One region of the Marinobacter sp. Arc7-DN-1 genome, then DNA from elsewhere that is predicted to be linked to it. Evidence: predicted binding sites of a transcription regulator. Region 1 holds the regulator's gene; each other region holds the start of a gene.

Region 1 (7,064 bases):
GGGTATCGCCACCTACACCGGCGATGTAGAGCTGGAACAGGGCGAGACCCATCTGAGCGCGGAGCGTGTGGTTCTGTACCGCGACGAAAACGGCCTGAACCGGATTGAAGCCTTCGGAAGCCCGGCCCGTTACCGCCAGCCAACCCGTGAGGGCGAAGGTGAAACCGACGCCAGGGCGCTGAATATTACCTGGTCGGCCACTGACCAGCGTCTGATCTTTGAACGGCAAGCGGTCATCGAACAGAATGGCAACCTGTTCCGGGGCGATGTCATCCATTATGATACCGTCCGCCGGGTCGTAACTGCCCAAGGCGGCGCCGATACCGGTGAAGGATCCGGCCGGGTAGAAATGGTGATTCAGCCACGCAGCACTGACAGACGCACTGACAGACAGGAATCCGATGGCAGTTCTGAGAGCCAGTAATCTGGCAAAGAGTTATAAACAGAAAAAAGTGGTGATCGACGTTTCCCTGGAAATCCGCAGCGGGGAAATTGTTGGTCTGCTGGGCCCCAATGGCGCCGGTAAAACCACCTGCTTTTACATGATTGTGGGGCTGGTTCCCGCCGACTGCGGCCGGATCACCATCGACAGCCGCGACATCACTCATCTGCCCATGCACGGCCGGGCGCGTCAGGGCATCGGTTACCTGCCCCAGGAAGCCTCGGTATTCCGCAAACTGTCGGTGCGCGACAACATCATGGCCATTCTGGAAACCCGCAAGGGTCTGGGTAAGGCGGAGCGGGGAAAGAAGGTGGAAGAATTGCTCGAAGAATTCCACATTACCCACATTCGTGACAGCATGGGCATGGCCCTGTCCGGCGGCGAGCGCCGGCGTGTGGAAATTGCCAGGGCCCTGGCGATGGAGCCGGCCTTCATCCTCCTGGATGAGCCGTTCGCCGGTGTCGACCCCATTTCCGTGAGCGATATCAAACACATCATCCGGCATCTTCGGGACAAGGGCATTGGTGTGTTGATTACCGACCACAACGTGCGTGAGACCCTGGACATCTGTGAGAATGCCTACATCGTTTCCGGTGGCCACATCATCGCCTCCGGTAATGCCGAGGCCATTCTGGCCAACCAGCAGGTGAAGGAAGTGTATCTGGGCGATGAGTTCCGACTGTGAAATTGGGGTCAGATGAAATTGGGGTCAGATGAACTTTTCATCTGACCCCCGGATTGTTTTGATGATCTGTAGCAAGTAAACTCGGCAAAGAACTTGCTAGGGTAATACAGGGCCAAGGCAAGTAACCGACATATAAAGAATTTTTCACTACCTACGACACCAAGCGCTGATGAGTGACGGATCCTGAACCATGGTAATGAAAGCCTCCTTACAGTTAAAGCTGGGTCAGAGCCTGACCATGACACCCCAGCTGCAACAGGCGATCCGGCTTCTACAGCTTTCCACTCTCGACCTTCAGCAGGAAGTCCAGCAGGCCCTGGAATCCAACCCCATGCTGGAGACGTCCGAGGATGAGGATCAGCCGGAGACCGACACCGGGAATGACGAACGGGAGGCCAATGCCACCGAGTCCGCCGCTGAGACAGTTCCCGAACCTTCACCCGACTGGGATGAAACCGAAAACGGTCCGGACTGGTCCTCGGAAAACGAAATCCCGGATAATATCCCGGACGATCTCCCGGTCGACACCGCCTGGGACGATATCTACCAGTCCGCACCGGCATCGGCCGCCCGTAACGATGACGAAAACGATCACGATTTCGAGACCCGCAACTCCCCCACTGACACGCTTCAGGATCACCTGGAATGGCAACTGAACCTGACCCCGATGAGCGAACGGGACCAGGCCATTGCCCACGCTTTGATGGACGCAGTGGATGAACGCGGCTATCTGACCAGTCCGCTGGAAGAGATTCATGCCGGGTTGCTGGATGAAAACGAAGAAGACCCCCTTGAGCTGGATGAAGTCGAGGCGGTCCTTCACCGGCTGCAGCATTTTGATCCTCCCGGCGTGTTCGCCCGGGACCTGCAGGAATGCCTGCTGATCCAGCTCAACCAGCTGCCGCCGGAAACGCCCTGGCTGGCCCAGGCTCGCCTGGTCATCACCCATTACATCAATCTGCTCGGCAACCGCGACTATGCCCAACTGCTACGCCGCAGCCGCCTGAAAGAAGACCAGCTGCGGGATGTACTGGCCCTGATTACCGGCCTGAATCCCCGCCCCGGTGACGTGATTGACCGCACCGAACCTGACTACGTAATTCCGGATGTGATCGTTCGCAAGCACAACGGCCGCTGGCGCGTTGAACTGAATCCGGAAATTGCCCCGCGCATCCGCGTCAATGCCAGCTATGCTTCTCTTATAAGGCGTGCGGACAGCAGTGCCGACAACACCTACCTGCGGGATCAGTTGCAGGAGGCGAAATGGTTTATCAAGAGCCTGCAGAGCCGCAATGAAACCCTGCTGAAAGTGGCGACCCGTATTGTCGAGCACCAGCAAGGATTCCTGGATCAGGGTGAAGAAGCCATGAAACCGCTGATCCTCTCTGATATCGCCCAGGCGGTTGAGATGCATGAGTCCACGATTTCCCGGGTCACCACCCAGAAATACATGCACACCCCCCGGGGAATTTTCGAGCTGAAATATTTCTTCTCCAGCCATGTCAGCACTGACGAAGGCGGTGAATGTTCTTCCACGGCGATCCGCGCGATGATCAAAAAGCTGATTGCCGCGGAAACGCCCAAAAAGCCGTTGAGCGACAGTAAAATTGCAGCCATGCTAGGAGAACAGGGAATCAAGGTTGCGCGACGCACCGTTGCCAAGTACCGGGAGGCCATGCACATTCCGCCTTCGAACGAACGCAAGCGGCTGGTCTGAACACCCCGGGGTCCGGGCGCAACGTACTATTTGCCGGCGCACAATGCGCCAGCACCCAGACCGGCTCCCGGGAGCCGGAACGATGACAACAGGAGACGCCTATGCAACTCAATATTTCAGGCCATCACGTAGAACTGACTCCCGCACTGAAGGATTATGTTTCAGAGAAGTTCCAGAAGCTCGAGCGTCACTTTGACCACATCAGCAACTGCCAGGTAACCCTGGAAGTGGAGAAGGTGCGCCAGATTGCGGAAGCCACGCTGCACGTGGTTGGTGGTGAGATTCACGCAAAGGCAGAAAATGAGGATATGTACGCAGCCATCGATGTCCTGATCGACAAGCTGGACCGCCAGATTCTCAAACACAAGGAAAAGAATGTAGACCGGATGCACGGAAACGGCTCTCGCTAACTGGCTGTTTTCATGCAAGTCATCCAATCGAGCTGCGACACGGCTGACGTGTCGCAGCCTTTTTTTAACGGAAATGCAGTCGATCCATGAGCGACACATCCCTGACCATAGACAACATACTTGCACCGGAGCTCACCCTCTGTCGGGTGTCGGCATCCAGCAAGAAGCGGGCTCTGGAGTTTATTGCCGAGCAGATAAACCTCCAGGACAATACGCTCAGCGAAACCCAGATATTCAATAACCTGATCTCACGGGAGCGTCTGGGCAGCACCGGTATTGGCCAGGGAATTGCCATCCCGCACTGCCGCCTGGAAGGCCTGGATCATGTGGTGGGCGTACTGATGACGCTGGAAGAAAGCGTCGAGTTCGACGCCATCGACAATCAGCCGGTAGATCTGATCTTCGCCCTGGTCGTGCCCAAGGAGGCCACCAGCGAACACCTGGAACTGCTCAGCCAGCTGGCGGAAAAATTCAATGAGCGGTCGTTCTGTGATCGCCTGCGGCAATGCGAGGACGCCAGCACCCTGTACGAGCGCATGACCGCCTCAAGCGGATGACATTCATTGCAGTGGAGGTACGTGGTCATGAAGCTGATTATCGTCAGTGGCAGGTCCGGATCGGGCAAGAGTACCGCACTTCATGTTCTGGAAGATCTGGGCTTCTATTGCATAGACAACCTCCCGATCGGCCTGCTTTTCCCCCTTACCCGGGAAGCCGCCAGCCAGACAAAACCGGGCCGCCTCGGCAAGATGGCCGTGAGCATTGACGCCCGTAACCTTTCCGGAGAACTGGCCAACTTCGAAGAGATCTACCGCCGCCTCCAGGAAACAGGGGTGACCGTTGAGATCATCTTCCTGGATGCCGACGAACAGTCCCTGCTGCAGCGTTTCCACGCGACTCGCCGAAAGCACCCCCTGAGCGATGACAAGACCTCGCTGCGGGAAGCCATCACCAGTGAAAAGAAGCTTCTTGAACCGCTGTCCAAGCTCTCCGACCTGTATGTGAACACCACCGGCATGTCCATGTACGAACTCCGGGATATGGTGAAGCAGCGGGTTGTCGGCAGGAAGGAGCAGGAACTGGCCCTGCTGTTCCAGTCGTTTGGCTTCAAGCACGGTGTACCGCTGGATTCGGACTATGTCTTCGACGTTCGGTGTCTGCCTAACCCTTACTGGGATACCAGCCTTCGGAAGTATGTGGGCACCGATCAGCCGGTGATCGAATTTCTTGAAAAGGAACCGGCGAGCCGAAAGATGATCGATGACCTCAAGGCTTTCCTGGACACCTGGTTACCCTCCTTCGCGGACAGCAACCGCAGCTACATGACCATCTCCATCGGCTGTACCGGAGGCCAGCACCGCTCTGTGTATGTGTGCGAGCAGCTGGGCGAGTACTTCCGGCAGCGCTACAACAACGTCCAGGTGCGCCACACCGAGCTGCCACATTTGCAGACACGGGAAGAGATCTGATCAGCCCATGATTCGCCGCCCGATTACCATTATCAACAAACTGGGGTTGCACGCCCGTGCCACCGCCAAGCTGGTTGCCACAGCCTCCGAATTCGACAGCAGCGTGAGAATTGCTGGCAAGGGCCGGGATGTGGACGCCAAAAACATCATGCAAGTGATGATGCTGGCCGCCAGCAAAGGTACGGATGTTGAGCTCATTGCTGAAGGACCCGACGAGGAGCAGGCCATTGATGCGCTGGTCGAACTCATCAACGATTATTTTGGCGAGGGCGGTTAAAACGGGGTCAGATGAAAACGGGGTCAGATGAAAGTTCATCTGACCCCGTTTTCATCTGACCCCGGTTTGATCTCCTGCAACTCGCACTCACCGATAACGGCTAACTCCGCTATAATAAAGGCGTTTTCTGATGCTGGGTGATTCATGACCGATATTCTGGAAAAAAGCCAGGCCCGCCAGCGCCTTCGCTCCCTGAGTGAAGCCCTGGACAGCGGCGCACTGAAGCAGGTTGCACGCATCCTGAACGGTGGCCTGAGTCCCAGCGACATTGCTCACCTGCTGGAATCTTCGCCGCCCCGGCAGCGTGCCCTGTTGTGGAACCTGGTCGACAAGCAGCTGGAAGGGGAAGTCCTCCAGTACCTGAGCGACGATATTCGCAGTTATTTCCTGAGCCAGCTGAACGCCCAGGAACTGGCGGACATTATCGAGGATTTCGAGTCGGACGATCTGGCCGACTTGCTGCAGCAACTGCCGGACACGGTGATCCAGGAAGTTCTGGACACCATGGACGAGCAGGACCGCCAACGTGTGGAAGAGGTCCTTTCCTACCCGGAGGACACCGCTGGCGGCCTGATGAACACGGACACCATCACGGTGCGCCCGGACATCAGCATTGACGTTGTTCTTCGTTACCTTCGCCGGCACCGTACCTTGCCACCAATGACCGATAGCCTGATTGTGGTCAGCCGGCGCGATGAATTCATCGGCATGCTGCCGATCACCAAGATGCTGGTGTCCAACCCTGCCGCGACCGTGCGGGAAGTCATGGACACCGACATCGAGCCAATTCCCGTTAGCCTCTCCGACACCAAGGTCGCGACACTGTTCGAGCGCTATGATCTGATCTCGGCGCCGGTGGTGAACGACGAGGGCCGGTTGCTGGGCCGGATCACCATCGATGACGTGGTTGACGTTATCCGTGAGGATGCGGATCACTCGCTGATGAGTATGGCCGGCCTGGATGAAGACGAAGATACCTTTGCTCCGGTCTGGAAAACCACGCGCCGCCGGGCGGTATGGCTCGGGATTAACCTGATTACCGCGCTTACGGCATCCGCAGTGATCGGTCTGTTTGAGGACACCATCGCCAAGGTGGTGGCGCTTGCGGTACTGATGCCGATCGTTGCCAGCATGGGCGGCATTGCCGGCAGCCAGACCCTGACCCTGGTCATCCGGGGCATGGCCGTCGGGCAGATCAGCGGCGCCAACGTTGGCTGGCTGCTGAGCCGGGAGTTTCTCTCCGGCATAATTAACGGGCTGCTCTGGGCGGCGGTGGTCGCAGGTGCTGCCATGCTCTGGTTCCAGGAGGTGCTGATTGGAGCCATCATTGCCGCCGCCCTGGTGATCAATCTTGTTGCAGCGGCACTGGTGGGCACGGTGCTGCCGCTGTTTCTCAAATCGCGTAATATCGACCCGGCCCTAGCTGGTAGCGTGATACTGACAACCGTGACGGATGTGGTTGGATTCATGGCCTTTCTTGGCCTGGCGACCATTTTCTACGCCTGATAGGAGAACATGGGGTCAGATGAAAGCTTTCATCTGACCCCGACTTTACGATTTTCTACGCCTGATGGGCGAACATGGGGTCGGATGAAAGCTTTCATCTGACCCCGACTTTACGGCTACTGGATTTATGAAAGACAACCACGACAACGAAACACCAGAATACGACGGCCCCAGCAAGTCCCAGCTCAAGCGGGAAATGCACGCGCTGCAGGACCTGGGCAAGCGGATGCTTGACCTGACCAACGATCAGCTGGAAACCCTGCCGATCAGCGATAGCCTGAGGGCTGCCATCGAGGAATCCCGACGCATCCGCCAGAATGAGGCCAAGCGACGGCACCTCCAGTACATCGGCAAGATCATTCGCCAGGAGGACGACCCGGAGGCTCTGGAAAAAGCCATCGATGCGTTTGACGCCGGCAGTGAGGAACACACCCGCAGACACCACCTGGCCGAACGCTGGCGCGACCGGATGATTGCCGGGGGCGATTCGGTGGTGGGGGAATTCTTCAGCTACTGCCCGGGGGCGGACATGCAGCATCTGCGCAACCTGGCCCGGAA
Region 2 (7,064 bases), 220 kb from region 1:
AAGGCGGAGAGGAGGTAACCGGTAATAACGCCGAACATGATCGGGATCAGCCGGAAGATGCCCTGGGCCCAGACCGACATGATGATGGTCACCGCCAGGGAAATCATGGCGATCCAGATGGCGGTGTTGTACGGGATCAGTTGGGTGGCGCCATCACCGGTGCGGCCCGACGCCATGTGAACGGCGACCGGCGCCAGGCCAAGGCCGATGGTCATGATCACCGGGCCGATAACGACCGGAGGCAAAAGACGGCGTACAAACCCGGTGCCCCTCAGGCGAATCAGCCCGCTCAGGATAATGTAGAGGATACCCGCAGCCATCAGGCCGCCGAGGGTTTCTTCCATGCCAAACCGGCCCTTGGAGGCAATAACCGGTGCGATAAAGGCGAAGGAGGAGGCCAGGAAGATGGGAATCTGGCCGCCGGTGACCAGGTGGAAGATCAGGGTGCCAAGGCCGGCCGTGAACAGGGCCACGTTGGGGTCCAGCCCGGTAATCAGTGGCATCAGAACCAGGGCGCCGAAGGCCACCAACAGCATCTGGGAGCCGGCGATCGCCTGTTTCCAGACCGGGTCGTTGGTAGGGTCCTGCATGCTCAAACGTCCTTCTGCTTGGTGCCGAATATCTTGTCGCCGGCATCGCCGAGACCCGGAAGGATATAGCCTTTCTCGTTCAGGCGTTCGTCAACTGAGGCCGTGTAGACAGACACATCCGGGTGTTTCTCCAGGACCTTTTCAATACCCTCTGGAGCGGCGACCAGAACCAGGGCCCGGATCTCGGTGCTGCCCGCCTTCTTGAGCAGCTCGATGGTGGAAATCATGGAGCCGCCGGTAGCCAGCATCGGGTCGACAATCAGTGCCATGCGCTGGTCAAGCTCACCAACCAGTTTTTCCAGATAGGTGCTGGCTTCCAGGGTTTCCTCGTTGCGGATCTGGCCGACAACGCTTACCCGGGCGACCGGGATCAGGCTGAGTACGCCGTCGAGCATGCCAAGACCCGCACGAAGAATCGGAACAATGGTGATTTTCTTGCCGTGGATCTGTTCCACCGTCACCGGGCCGGCCCAGCCATCGATGGTCTTTTCCTGCAGGTTGAAATCCTTGGTGGCCTCGTAGGTCAGCAGGGCACCGACTTCCTGCGCCAGCTCACGAAAATTCTTGGTGCTGATATCCGCCCGGCGCATCAGGCCGAGCTTGTGGCGGATAAGCGGGTGTTTTACCTCGTGGATTGGCATGGGGTCACCTGTGTGTCTGATTGTGGTTTCAGTGTCTCAATTAAATGGCGCAAGGATACCGTATCTGGCTAGGCGAGTCAGGCTGCGGAGCACTGCTCCGCGTGAAATTCCCTCAGGAGTGGTACGGATCTTGCCATAACCCTTTCAAACGACGTCCCGGCGTCAGAATCCCGACCTTCATAACGCCTTCAGGCGCGGCAATCGGAGAAGTTTCCGGCATGGACAGAGCTTTGGTCCTCAATAACGTCAAAACCCTGACGCGGGGCAATCTGGGCGTACCCGTCATGTTGATGGGGTTGCTGGGCATGATGATTCTTCCCATGCCCGCCTTCCTGCTGGACGTGTTCTTTACCTTTAACATCACCCTGTCGATCGTCATCCTGCTGGTGTGTGTCTATGCCCTCCGGCCCATGGAGTTCGCCTCTTTCCCGACTGTGCTGCTTGTGGCGACGCTGCTGCGCCTGGCTTTGAATGTGGCGTCTACCCGGATCGTGCTGCTGAACGGCCACGAGGGGGGGGATGCCGCGGGTAAGGTTATCGAGTCCTTTGGTGCGGTGCTGATAGGCGGCAACTACGCCGTTGGGCTGGTGGTCTTTGCGATCCTGATGATCATCAACTTCCTGGTGGTGACCAAGGGCGCCGGCCGGGTTTCCGAGGTAAGTGCCCGGTTTACGCTGGATGCCATGCCAGGCAAGCAGATGGCGATCGACGCCGACCTGAACGCCGGTCTGATCAACCAGGATGATGCCAAGCATCGCCGGGCAGAGATTGCCCAGGAAGCCGACTTCTACGGCTCCATGGACGGTGCTTCCAAGTTCGTGAAGGGCGATGCCGTTGCCGGCCTGCTGATTCTGGCCATTAATATTATTGGCGGGGTCGCCATTGGTATGCTCCAGCATGGCCTGGATTTCGGCCTGGCCATGGAGCGCTATGCGCTGCTGACCATCGGTGATGGTCTGGTGGCGCAGATCCCGTCGCTGCTGCTGTCTACCTCCGCCGCCATCATGGTTACCCGGGTTACTTCCAGCCAGGACATGGGCGGGCAGATTTTGCAGCAGATGTTCAGCGCGCCCAAGGCACTCTCAATTGCCGCAGCCATCCTGATCATTCTTGGCCTGATTCCCGGTATGCCCCATGTGGCCTTCCTGGGGCTGGGTACCCTGGCCGGCGGTGCCGCCTGGTATATCTGGAAACATCAGCGCCAGACGATAGAAGAAGAGGGCGTATTCCCGGGACGGAGTGGGGCCGGGGGCGCGCCTCGACCGGCTGGCCGCGATCTTCCGCCGGGCGGTGACGCCGGCTCCGACCAGGGTCGTCAACTGCCGGCGCCGGGCGAAACCAAAGAGTTGGGCTGGGACGATGTGGCCACTGTGGACATCGTGGGCCTGGAGGTGGGGTATCGGCTTATTCCGCTGGTGGACAAGTCCCAGGGTGGCCAACTGCTCAGCCGCATCAAGGGCGTGCGAAAAAAGCTGTCCCAGGATCTGGGCTTTCTGATGCCTTCGGTTCACATTCGCGACAATCTCGATCTGATGCCCAACGTCTACCGCATCACGCTGATGGGTGTGACCATCGCCGAGGCTGAGATTCACCCCGACCGGGAGTTGGCTATCGATCCGGGTCAGGTATTCGGAAAAATTGAAGGCATTGAGGGCAAGGACCCGGCCTTCGGCCTGGATGCCAGCTGGATCGAACCGGACCGCAAGGATCAGGCCCAGACTCTCGGCTATACGGTTGTGGACGCCAGCACGGTCGTGGCTACTCACCTGAATCAGGTGCTGCAGAAGCACGCCCATGAATTGTTGGGCCACGAGGAAGTTCAGCAGTGGCTGGACCAGTTGGAGAAGATTTCACCGAAACTCGCCGAGGAGCTGGTACCGACCACCGTTTCCATCAGTCTGCTTCTCAAGGTGCTGCAAAACCTGCTCCGGGAAGAAGTGCCGATCCGGGACATGCGCTCCATTGCCGAGGCTATCGTCAATGTCCATCCGAAGAGCCAGGATCCAAAGTTGCTGACTACCGTTGCCCGTCAGTCGTTGCGGCGGATGATCGTGCAGAGCATCTGCGGCAATGAGGCGGAGATACCGGTGATTACCCTGGATCCGGATCTGGAACAGTTATTGCTAAAATCTTTTCAGCAGAGTCAACAATCCGGCGGACAGGAAGACATTGGCCTGGTCCTGGAGCCGAATATGGTTGAAAAGCTCCAGCGCTCCCTTCAGGAGAGCGTCCAGCGGCAGGAAATGCTGGGTAAGCCAGCCATTTTGCTGGTTTCCGGGCCCCTGCGGCCGGTACTGGCGAAATTCGCCAGCTACGGGGTAGAGCGTTTGCATGTGCTCTCGTACCAGGAAATACCGGATAACAAACAGATCACGATCGTGGCGTCCGTTGGCCAGTAACGGCGCGGATGACAGAGCGGACGGCGCCGGCACGGCGTTGCCGGTGGAGGAAGAGGCATCATGAAAGTAAAACGGTTTTTTGCCAGGACCATGGCAGAGGCGCTGAAACAGGTCAGTGAACAGATGGGGCCAGACGCCGTAATTCTTTCAAACCGCCGGGTAGACGGCGGCGTCGAAATAGTGACGGCGCTGGACTACGACGAAAACATGGCGCGTCAGCGATTGGGTGACCAGGCGCAGGAAGCCACTAACGGCTCCCGCCTGGCTGAAATGCAGGCGGACCAGCACCGTCGTCTTGAGGACGAACTCGGCCGGTCCCGGGATCGAATCCGAGAGGTCCGGGAAAAGCGGGCCGCCCAGGGGGGCGGTTATGCCGGTACGTCGTTCCCGGCGGTTCAGGAGGTGGTGGGTTCCGGATTTGATGATCAGGATCCGGCTCCGGTCCGGTCCGGGGAGGCCTATTCCGATGAACTGGCACAGATGCGTGCGGAGATCCGTTCCCTGAAGGACCTGATGCAGGGCGGTAAGCCTGAGCCTGAGGTGCCGGCAGCCAATGCGGTTCAGCAGAGACTGGCCGAGCGGCTTCAGGAGTTCGGTCTCGGTAGCGATCTGGCGGGGTCAATTTCTCGCCGCCACAAGGCCGGGCGACTGGAGGATGGCTGGAAGCAATCCCTCAAAATGCTGTGCACCGGCGTACGGACTTCCCGCATAGAATGGCTGGATCAGGGCGGGGTCTTTGCCCTGGTGGGGCCCACCGGTTCCGGAAAAACCACCACCATCGGCAAGCTGGCGGCGCGGTATGTGCTCAGGCATGGTGCCGATTCCGTGGCCCTGGTTACCACTGACCGCTACCGGGTGGCGGCCCACGAGCAGTTGTTTGTCTTCGGTCGCATCCTGAATGTTCCGGTGCGAGTCGTCGACGAGAGCCACGGTCTGGATGATATTCTGGACGAGCTGTCAGACCGTCATCTGGTACTGATCGACACTGCCGGGCTGACCAGTGCGGACAAAGGCTATCAGGAACAGCTGGCCGAACTGGCGCGCAGCCATCACAATGTCAAGACGCATCTGGTGGTCTCGGCCACCAGTCAGCCGCGCATCATGAAATCCGTCTGGCATTGCTATAAGATGGCAAATCTTGCGGGCTGCGTGATGACCAAGATCGACGAGGCCCTGACACTTGGCGAGTCTCTCGGCTTTGTGATGGAAACCGGTTTGCCGGTGGCCTACTACACTGACGGGCAAAAGATTCCCGAAGACCTGCACCACGCGGAAGCGGTTCCGCTGGTGCGGCTGGCCGTGGACCGGCTTAAAACTCTCCAGAAACAGCAGGCGGTCGCAGAAGGAGCCTGAGAGAGCGGGCGCTGAGAGCGGACAGACTGACAGCGAGCGTCCGAAAAGACAGCACCCGGCTAAACGTGGCGAGAGACAAAAAACAGTATGAGCAAAGCACAACCGGTACAGGTGATTGCAGTTTCCGGCGGAAAAGGTGGAGTCGGCAAGAGTAACGTGTCGGTTAACCTCGGGATTGCCCTGGCACAGAAAGGCCGGAGAGTCGTGCTTCTTGATGCCGACCTCGGGCTGGCCAATATCGATGTACTGCTCGGTATTACCGCCAACCGGAACCTTCAGGATGTGCTGGCGGGCGACTGTGACCTCAAGGACGTTCTGGTCGATGGCCCCGGTGGCATCAAGATTGTACCGGCGTCCTCCGGTACCCAGCGAATGACCCAGCTCAGCCCCATGGAGCATGCCGGGCTGATCAACGCGTTCAGCGAACTCGGTGACCAGATCGATGTGCTGATCGTAGACACCGCCGCGGGCATTTCCGAATCAGTGGTGAGCTTTCTGAGAGCCTCCCAGGAGCTGCTCCTGGTGGTGTGCGACGAGCCCACCTCCATCACCGACTGCTACGCCCTGATCAAACTCATGAACCGTGATTACGGCACCAACCGTTTCCGCATTCTTGCCAATCAGGTGAGAAATGAGCAGGAAGGCCGGCACCTGTTTGAAAAACTGACCCGGGTCACCGAGCGCTTCCTGGATGTGGCACTACAATATGTCGGCATGGTGCCTTACGATGAAGCCGTGAAAAAAGCGGTTCAGCGGCAGCGGGCAGTGCTGGATGTCTATCCCAGGGCGAAAGCTTCCCTGGCGATCAAGGCGCTGGCGGAAAAAGTTGATAACTGGCCGCTGCCTTCCTCTCCCCGTGGGCATCTGGAATTCTTTGTGGAGCGGCTCGTCGAAGTCTGAATCGGATCCAGTCAAACAAAAAAACCGGATACATGACATTGGCGAAAAACCTCGGAATCTATAACCAGTCAGGCGCGCAGAAGCCTTCCCAGCTCGTTGAGGAGCACGCGCCTCTGGTAAAGAAAATTGCCCTTCATCTGATGGCCCGGCTACCAGCCTCTGTGCAGCTTGACGACCTGATGCAGGCCGGAATGATCGGCCTGCTCGAGGCGGCTCAACGCTACAGCGCCACCAGGGGCGCAACCTTCGAGACCTACGCAGGCATCCGGATTCGCGGTGCCATGGTGGATGAGATCCGCAAGGGCGACTGGGTTCCCCGTTCTGTGCACCGTAATACCCGCCGCATTTCCCAGGCCATCAAGGCCGTTGAAGATCGTCTCGGCCGGGAAGCCCAGGATCTGGAAGTGGCTGAAGAACTGGGCATGGGGCTGGCCGAGTACCATTCCTACCTCTCCGACTCCAACAGCGGCCGACTTTTTAGTCTCGATGAGCTCAATGAATCCGGCGAGCTGCCGATAGAACAGACAGAGCCACGGGATAATCCGCTCGAAGGACTCTCGTCCGACGCGTTCCGCCGCAGTCTTGCTGAGGCTATAGAGGAACTGCCGGAGCGGGAAAAACTGGTGCTGAGCCTGTATTACCAGGACGAGCTGAACCTCAAGGAAATCGGCGCGGTGCTCGGCGTCAGTGAAAGCCGGGTCAGCCAGATTCACAGCCAGGCGGCCTTGCGCCTTCGCGGACGGTTATCGGACTGGCGCCAGGATACGGGCAACTGATCACCGCCTTTGTGTGTCTGCAGCGGAGCAGTCTGTAGTTTTTGGTAACCGATGCTTTACAACCGAAGCAAAGATCAGACAATAAGCGGTTAAAACAGCGGCCTGCTAGACTTCGAGCCGAAAGGTCAAACGAATTCCGGGTGTTACTAACTGGAGGTCCCATTGGACAAGAACATGAAAATTCTCATTGTGGATGACTTTTCCACAATGCGACGGATCATCAAGAACCTGCTGCGCGATCTTGGCTTCACCAATACCGATGAAGCCGATGACGGCAACACGGCGCTGCCGATGCTCAAAAGCGGAAAATATGATTTTCTGGTAACCGACTGGAATATGCCGGGCATGTCCGGTTTCGATCTGCTCAAGGCCGTCAGGGCTGACGAGAACCTGAAAACCCTGCCG
Region 3 (7,064 bases), 550 kb from region 1:
CGTAACGAAGTTTTTCCCGCGTATCCTCTTCATTATCTGCATAGGCAAAACAAAGCTGAGCCCAGCCAGTCAAACCCGGTTTGACACGAAGGCGCTCTCTGTAGAACGGTATCTTTTCGGACAACTGCTCCACGAACACCGGGCGTTCCGGGCGTGGGCCGACGAAGGCCATGGTACCGTTCAGCACGTTGAAGATTTGTGGCAGTTCGTCGATCCGTAGTTTTCGGATAACCTCGCCCACCCGGGTTACCCGGGTGTCGTTTTTGCTGGCCCAGACCGCTCCATGTCTCTCCGCATCGGTAACCATGGAGCGAAATTTGTACACTTTGAAGACCCTGCCGTTGAGCCCCACCCGTTCCTGGCTGTAAAGCGCCGGCGCCCTGAAGCCATCTTCTATTTTTATGGCCATGACGGAAAGGATCATCAACGGCAAACTCACGAGCAGGAGCATTGTTGCTGCCAGGATATCCAGTGACCGTTTACCAAATCCGAAGACGGACGAGACGGTAAAACCATCGGAAAACACCAACCAGCCGCGAGTGACCATTTCCAGCGCCACTTTTCTGGACTCCCGCTCATAGAAGCTGGCGCCATCGACAATCTTTACGCCTTCCATCTTACATTCCAACAGGTCTTCCATGGGCAGGCCTTTGCGCCGATCGTCCACGGCCACCACGATTTCACTGACCGGATGCTTGATGATGAACTGGTGAAGTGTAGTGGGAATGTTCAGCAAGTAGTCTTCGCTGATCTCAACCGGCTCGTCCGGCAGAGGGATAAAGCCCACCAGGATGAAGCCTTTGCGGTTCAATGGCGTTTTAAGGTCTTCGTGAATCTGCCTGGCGCGGAAGCCAGCGCCCAAGACCAGCACCTTTCGCTTGAAGGCGTCCTTGCCCACAGTGTCGAAAAAGATTGAGCGCGCGATGCCGATCAGGAAAAAGCCGAATACAGACCCTGTTGTCAAAACACCACTTGCGCCGAGGTACCACAGCCAATCCGCAGCCAGCAGGTAGGCGAAACCGCTTAAAGGAATGCTGACAATCAACGCCATGATGGTGCGAAGCATCATGCCCGACATGCCCTCCTCCAGGTGGGACTGGTGAACACCAAGCGCCACCATCACCAAAAGGTTCATTGCCGAAAAAACAACCGCGGATGGCAACAAAAAACGCAGGTTTTCAAGGAAGAAGGAAAGATCGCCGAAGTAGCGAAAAAATACGGTCAGGGCGAAGGCAAAGGCCAGCAGCAAAAAGTCAATCAGGCCGAGGATGAGATACGGAAGATGGATGTAATGTCTGAACAATCTGACGTGGGCCACGCCAACTCCTTTTGCTGCTCACAACAATGAAACAACGCATCCAGTGCGTTTACATACAGCGTTATATGAACAGCAGTGTACTGTAAATTTCTGTAACTGCAATTGGCGGTAAGCAAAACAGGTCCCTTTTAGTGTAAAGGAAACTGACAACGCAGGGCTTCCGAGTTGTCAGTTTCCCCTGTATCTGGCGTTACGACTTCTTGCGCATGCGAGCGAGAATAAGTCCGACGAGACCAAGACCGAACAGCGCCAGGGTGCCGGGTTCCGGGACTGCAACGGTGCCGACGGTTACGTTGTCCAGGCCGTAGCCGTCATTCGGGCTGTTGGAAAAGATCGACACGCTTCCAAGGCCAGCCGTGTCGAAAATGGAGATATAGAAAATCCTGCCGTTACCCAAAGCTGTTCCGAAGATGTCGCTAAAATTGAAGTCCACGCCGCCAATGGAAAACCGGCCACCTGAATCATTAGGATCCGTCATGTAGAGCCCCATGGCGTTGTAACCCGCAGCCGGCGAGATACTCATTTCCCTGGCGTCCATGCTGTCCAGCCAGTTGTCACCAGACACGGAATAGCGCCCGCTGAAAGGCGTTGTGCCCGCGTCAAGAACAGCGAGGCCTTGGGTGCAGTCGTAACCGCCGCTGTCGCAAAGGCCGCCCGAACCCGGCGACGCGCTGGTAAAGCTGCCAACACCAACCTGGGAGTTAATGGAAACTGACTGATCGCCAGGGTTGTAAAAGGTGTTATCGTCGAACGTTTCGGTGAGGTAGCCGCCGCTCAGGGTTGCCAGGAAGTCGCTTTCGGCCTGGCCAGCGGCGGTTCCGCCCTGGGGGCTGACGGAGAGAATGGGCACCGCGGAAACCCCGGAGCAGGCGCCAAAGAGCAGTCCGGTTGCAATAATGATTGTTACCTTGTTCATATCAGTACTCCATTCACCTGATGTAATTCGCTTTCACTGGAGTACTGAATGCACGGTTTGTGCCATAATATTAATTGATTATTTTTCAGTGACGTATGAAAACGCACCTCCCCCGCTGTAAATTAAACTGACACCCACTGTTTCATATTCAGATCACAAAAAGTGCGACAAACTCATGCACTGGCGTGCCTTCCAGCGCCTTCTGATCCTTGCAGAGCTGGTAGATCCGATCACAGCGCTGGCCAGGGAACCGGGTGGCGAGGTTGTTGTTGAATTTGTCTTCCAATAGCGGAATCCCTTCCTTTCTGCGGCGACGGTGGCCGATGGGATACTCGACTGCGACCTTGTCGGTGGTGCTGCCATCGTTGAAGAACACCTGAATGGCGTTGGCAATGGAGCGCTTGTCCTCTTCCAGATACTCGCGGGTATACCTTTCGTCTTCCACCACTTCCATTTTTTCCCGAATCTGGTCGATAACCGGATTGGCTTCGTGGAAGCTGTCTTCGTAGTGTTCCGCGGTGAGGCTCCCAAAGATCAGCGGCACTGCCGCCATGTACTGCAGGCAGTGATCCCTGTCCGCCGCGTTCGCAAGCCTGCCCTGCTTGGAGATGATGCGGATGGCGGATTCGTGGGTGGTGATGACAATCCGGTCTATCTCGTCGAGCCGGTCTTTGACCTGGGGGTGCAGGGTTACTGCCGCTTCCGCCGCTGTCTGGGCGTGGAACTCCGCCGGGAAGGAGATCTTGAACAGGATGTTCTCCATCACGTAGGAGCCCAATTCCTGGGGCAAAGAAAACTGGCGCTTATCCTCGGGCTTCAGCTTCTGATCTTTGTTGGTCTTGCTGAACAGCACGTCATAGAAGCCCCATTGAGGGGCTGTCAGTGCGCTCGGAATACCCATCTCCCCTCGCATGGCGATGTCTGCCAATCGTACGGCGCGGGACGTGGCATCCCCTGCTGCCCAGGATTTCCTGGAGCCGGCATTGGGCGCGTGGCGGTAGGTTCGTAATGACTGGCCGTCTACCCAGGCGTGGGACAGGGCCGACAGCAATTGCTCCCGGTTGGCACCCATCAGTTTTGCGGTGACGGCGGTGGATGCCACTTTGACCAGCACCACATGGTCCAGCCCTACCCGGTTGAAGGAATTTTCGAGCGCCAGCACACCCTGGATTTCATGGGCCATGATCATGGCTTCGAGCACGTCCTTCATGGTCAGCGGTTCTTTGCCTTCCGCCACTTTTTTCTGGGAAAGATGATCAGCGACCGCAAGTATACCCCCCAGGTTGTCAGACGGATGACCCCATTCGGCGGCAAGCCAGGTGTCGTTGTAGTCCAGCCAGCGGATGATGCAGCCAATATCCCAGGCCGCTTTCACCGGATCCAGCCGGAAGGAGGTTCCGGGAACACGGGCGCCGTGGGGGACTACTGTACCCTCGACGAGCGGGCCGAGGTGTTTTGTGCATTCGGGGAACCGAAGGGCCAGCAGGCCGCAGCCCAATGTGTCCATCAGGCAGTTTCGGGCCGTGTTCCAGGCTTCTTTGCTTTTTATCCGGTAGCCGAGGGTGTAATCGGCGATGGTCTGTATGAGCTGGTCGTAGTCGGGGCGTTCGTTGAGATCGAATGTTGCTGACATGGCAGTGACTCCTCTGATTTTGGTGCCCTTCAGTCACAGATTAGCGCACCCGGCACTGAGGCCCAAGATCCAAAGGACAGCAAAAGGAAAGAAGTGCCGGGCACCATTCACTTCTCACTTCCAGTACCCGGACTTGGCTTGCCAATCAGGCCTGGCTCTTTCTTCTGCTCAAACCTTCTTCTGCTCAAACCGAAACCAGCGAGCCTTCATTAGTAGGAGCTTGAAAAAGCACCCTATTAAATTCGTATTATACTCCTCCACCAAATATGTAAATAAAACTGACAGCCAGAATGGCGGCGGTTGTAACACAATATTTACACACTCTTTCAAATACCTGTTAACTTTATATATCTGTTAACATTAACTACACCTGCTTGACCGGGCAGCTAAAATTTATATATAAATCATTATCTTACTATTTGTTATCAGGACATAACCCAACCTTAATTAATTTTTTTTAATAACCAGATCCCCGCCGTATTTCTCTAATTTCACTTCAACTGTTTGTTTGCACTTCAGTTCTTTAAAGTAAATCGTTTTCAAAGCCGTAATGGTACAACATGGTTTTGCCGACCTTATCTCGCCTATAATCTCTGCGCAATTAATGAACAACCCATTAGCAAACTTTAACGAAGCATTCATAGAAGTCATCGATAAACCATGGAAATGCCAGTGAATCGCACCGCTACCGAATCTGCAATTGACGAATGGGCCACTATTCTGGGTGAATCCGGAGTCGTTGCGGCTGACGCAGCAGAGTTTGGCGCCTCCACAACAGGAGCGAAGCGCTCAATTCCGGCGGTGCTCCGCCCTGAGAACCAGGAGCAGGTCGCAGCGGTTCTTCAGGTTGCGCAACGCTGGCAAGTTGCGGTTTATCCCGTAAGCACGGGCAATAACTGGGGCTACGGTAGTGCCAATCCGGTTGAAGACGGCTGCGTCATCCTTGATCTGAGCCGGCTTGACCGTATTTCCGATTTTGATCCCGACATGGGCGTTGTCACTGTTGGGCCCGGCGTAACCCAGGGCGCCCTGAGGGACTTCCTTGATCACCATGATGGCAATTATCTCGTTCCGGTAACCGGCGCGGGCCCCACCTGCAGCATTCTTGGCAATGCGCTTGAGCGGGGTTACGGCATCACGCCGATTACTGACCATTTTGCAGCGGTGACAAAGATAGAAGCGATCCTGCCCGACGGCACCCTTTACCGGACGCCGCTCAGCGAACTTGGCGGTGCGGAAGTGGACGGGCTTTTCAAATGGGGCCTCGGCCCTTATCTCGATGGGCTCTTCAGCCAGGGGAATTTCGGAGTGGTTGTGAATATGACCATCGCCCTTGCGCCGGCTCCCGACACCGTGACGGCGTTTTTCTTTTCCACGAAGGACGACGCCAAACTGGAAGCGCTGGTGCCCACCGTCAGGGCGGTGTTGCGAGCGCTCGGCGGTTCGGTTGTGGCGATTAACCTGCTCAACAGCCAACGCATGCTCTCGATGATGACACCCTTCCCTGAAGACAGGGCCATTGACGGTGTTCTGCCTGCTCACGAAGTTGAACGTCTCGCCAACAGTCATGGCGTTCCTGCCTGGAGCGGGGTTGGTGCGATTTATGCCTCAAAGGAGGTAGCCCGAGCGGCCCGACGCACGCTACGGCGGCTTCTGGGCCCGGTAACCGACCGTCTCGTTTTTATCAACCAGCGAAAAGTTGACCTGGCGCGGACTATTGCCCGCGTGCTACCCGGCAGGCTGGCTGCACGGGTTAAGGGCATGGCGGATACCCTCTCCGGCGCGCTGGAAATCATGCATGGCACCCCCAACGATGTCGCGCTGGCGCTGGCCTATTGGCGCTCAGGCACCCTGCCCGAGACTGGGCAGCCCAAAAACCCCGCACGGGATGGCTGTGGGCTCATATGGTTCGCGCCGCTGGTTCCGATACGGGGAAAAGACGTTCGCCGCTACATCAATATGATTGAACGAATTTGCCCGCAGTACGGTGTCAATCCGTTAATTACATTGACGACAGTAAACGATCGCTGCTTCGACTCTACCGTTCCCCTGCTCTTTGATCGCAGGGACGAGAATGCGACAGCACGGGCCAACGACTGCTATCGCGCCCTGTATGAAGCGGGGCAGAAAGAAGGCTTCCTGCCCTACCGCCTCAACATCGACGCGATGAGCACCCTGAATACCAGTGACTCTGCTTTCTCCAGGCTGGCCAGTCAACTGAAAGCTGCAGTCGACCCCAATTTCATCCTGGCGCCCGGACGTTACGTGCCCAGGATCAAGCGTTCCGAGGTCTGATGGGCTGTAACCTCGATACACCCGTTGTACGCCGCCAGTGGAAGTTAAGACGGCGCTTTTTCTCCATGGACTATCGTCAAAACAGCTCCCTGAACGGGAAAACATGAGGACCTGAAAATGAACACAGGGTTTGCACTTCGGCATGAAACAGAATACACAAATAACCAACCGACCCAGGAAGACGTCAGTACTATTTTCAACTCGGTATTCAATGTCGAGTTGGCGACGTCTCCAGAGGTGATTAACGAGGTCTTCGAACTTCGGTACAAGGTTTATTGCATTGACCGGCCTTTCGAGGACCCCGATTGCTTCGCTGATAAACGCGAGCACGATGCCTACGATCCGCGATCCGCGCACGCCCTGATCCGACACCAAATGACGGGAGACAGCGTTGCCACCGTTCGTCTCGTTATGACGGGCGATAACCCGGAACAGGCTGACTTTCCGATGGAAGCCCCCTGTATCCACCGGATGGGTCAGCAGGCACGGGACGCATTTGCAGGCGCACGCCGCGAGCGGATCGCAGAAATTTCCCGCATGGCGGTCAGCCGGGAGTTTCGGCGGCGTCTCAATGAGGGCGAATCAGCCTCGGGCACCAGCGATTTCGTCTGCTACAGCGATTCGGAAAATGGTAAACGCGCCATGCCCTATATCAGTCTTGGGCTTTTCGCCGCGATTCTCCAGATGTCGGTCAGACATGGCATAACCCACTGGATGGCAGTCATGGAGCCGGCGCAGCTGCGCCTGTTAAAGCGATTTGGTGTGGAGTTTGATCATGTGGGACCGGTGCTGGAGTATCACGGCCTCCGCCGCCCTGCTTTCACTGAGGCAGCGTCACTGATTGAAGGTATAAGGAGGCGCCGTCCGGATGTCTGGTCGCTGATTACGGACGCCGGACGGTA

What was found. Region 1 encodes sigma-54, which starts transcription at its own class of promoters, with help from an activator protein. Its sites were predicted from a motif close to ANTGGCATNNANNTTGCTNT; they were not measured.
Region 2: the regulator sigma-54 is predicted to act here: its motif matches at 1,349-1,368, upstream of flhA (flagellar biosynthesis protein FlhA).
Region 3: the regulator sigma-54 is predicted to act here: its motif matches at 2,282-2,301, upstream of D0851_RS20440 (PEP-CTERM sorting domain-containing protein).

What each region holds. Positions count from the first base shown of each region.
Region 1 is NZ_CP031848.1:1,241,663-1,248,726, forward strand. Features, by position in the region: gene lptA (lipopolysaccharide transport periplasmic protein LptA) at 1-424, shown strand, start outside; gene lptB (LPS export ABC transporter ATP-binding protein) at 402-1,127, shown strand; gene D0851_RS05800 (RNA polymerase factor sigma-54) at 1,324-2,844, shown strand; gene hpf (ribosome hibernation promoting factor) at 2,946-3,254, shown strand; gene ptsN (PTS IIA-like nitrogen regulatory protein PtsN) at 3,341-3,811, shown strand; gene rapZ (RNase adapter RapZ) at 3,839-4,723, shown strand; gene D0851_RS05820 (HPr family phosphocarrier protein) at 4,731-5,000, shown strand; gene mgtE (magnesium transporter) at 5,145-6,506, shown strand; gene yjgA (ribosome biogenesis factor YjgA) at 6,634-7,064, shown strand, end outside.
Region 2 is NZ_CP031848.1:1,026,204-1,033,267, reverse strand. Features, by position in the region: gene D0851_RS04795 (uracil-xanthine permease family protein) at 1-590, opposite strand, end outside; gene upp (uracil phosphoribosyltransferase) at 593-1,231, opposite strand; gene flhA (flagellar biosynthesis protein FlhA) at 1,450-3,630, shown strand; gene flhF (flagellar biosynthesis protein FlhF) at 3,691-4,983, shown strand; gene D0851_RS04775 (MinD/ParA family protein) at 5,071-5,883, shown strand; gene D0851_RS04770 (RNA polymerase sigma factor FliA) at 5,916-6,659, shown strand; gene cheY (chemotaxis response regulator CheY) at 6,822-7,064, shown strand, end outside.
Region 3 is NZ_CP031848.1:689,114-696,177, forward strand. Features, by position in the region: gene D0851_RS03210 (TIGR03013 family XrtA/PEP-CTERM system glycosyltransferase) at 1-1,318, opposite strand, end outside; gene D0851_RS20440 (PEP-CTERM sorting domain-containing protein) at 1,509-2,234, opposite strand; gene prpD (2-methylcitrate dehydratase) at 2,383-3,867, opposite strand; gene D0851_RS03225 (FAD-binding oxidoreductase) at 4,534-6,162, shown strand; gene D0851_RS03230 (PEP-CTERM/exosortase system-associated acyltransferase) at 6,280-7,064, shown strand, end outside.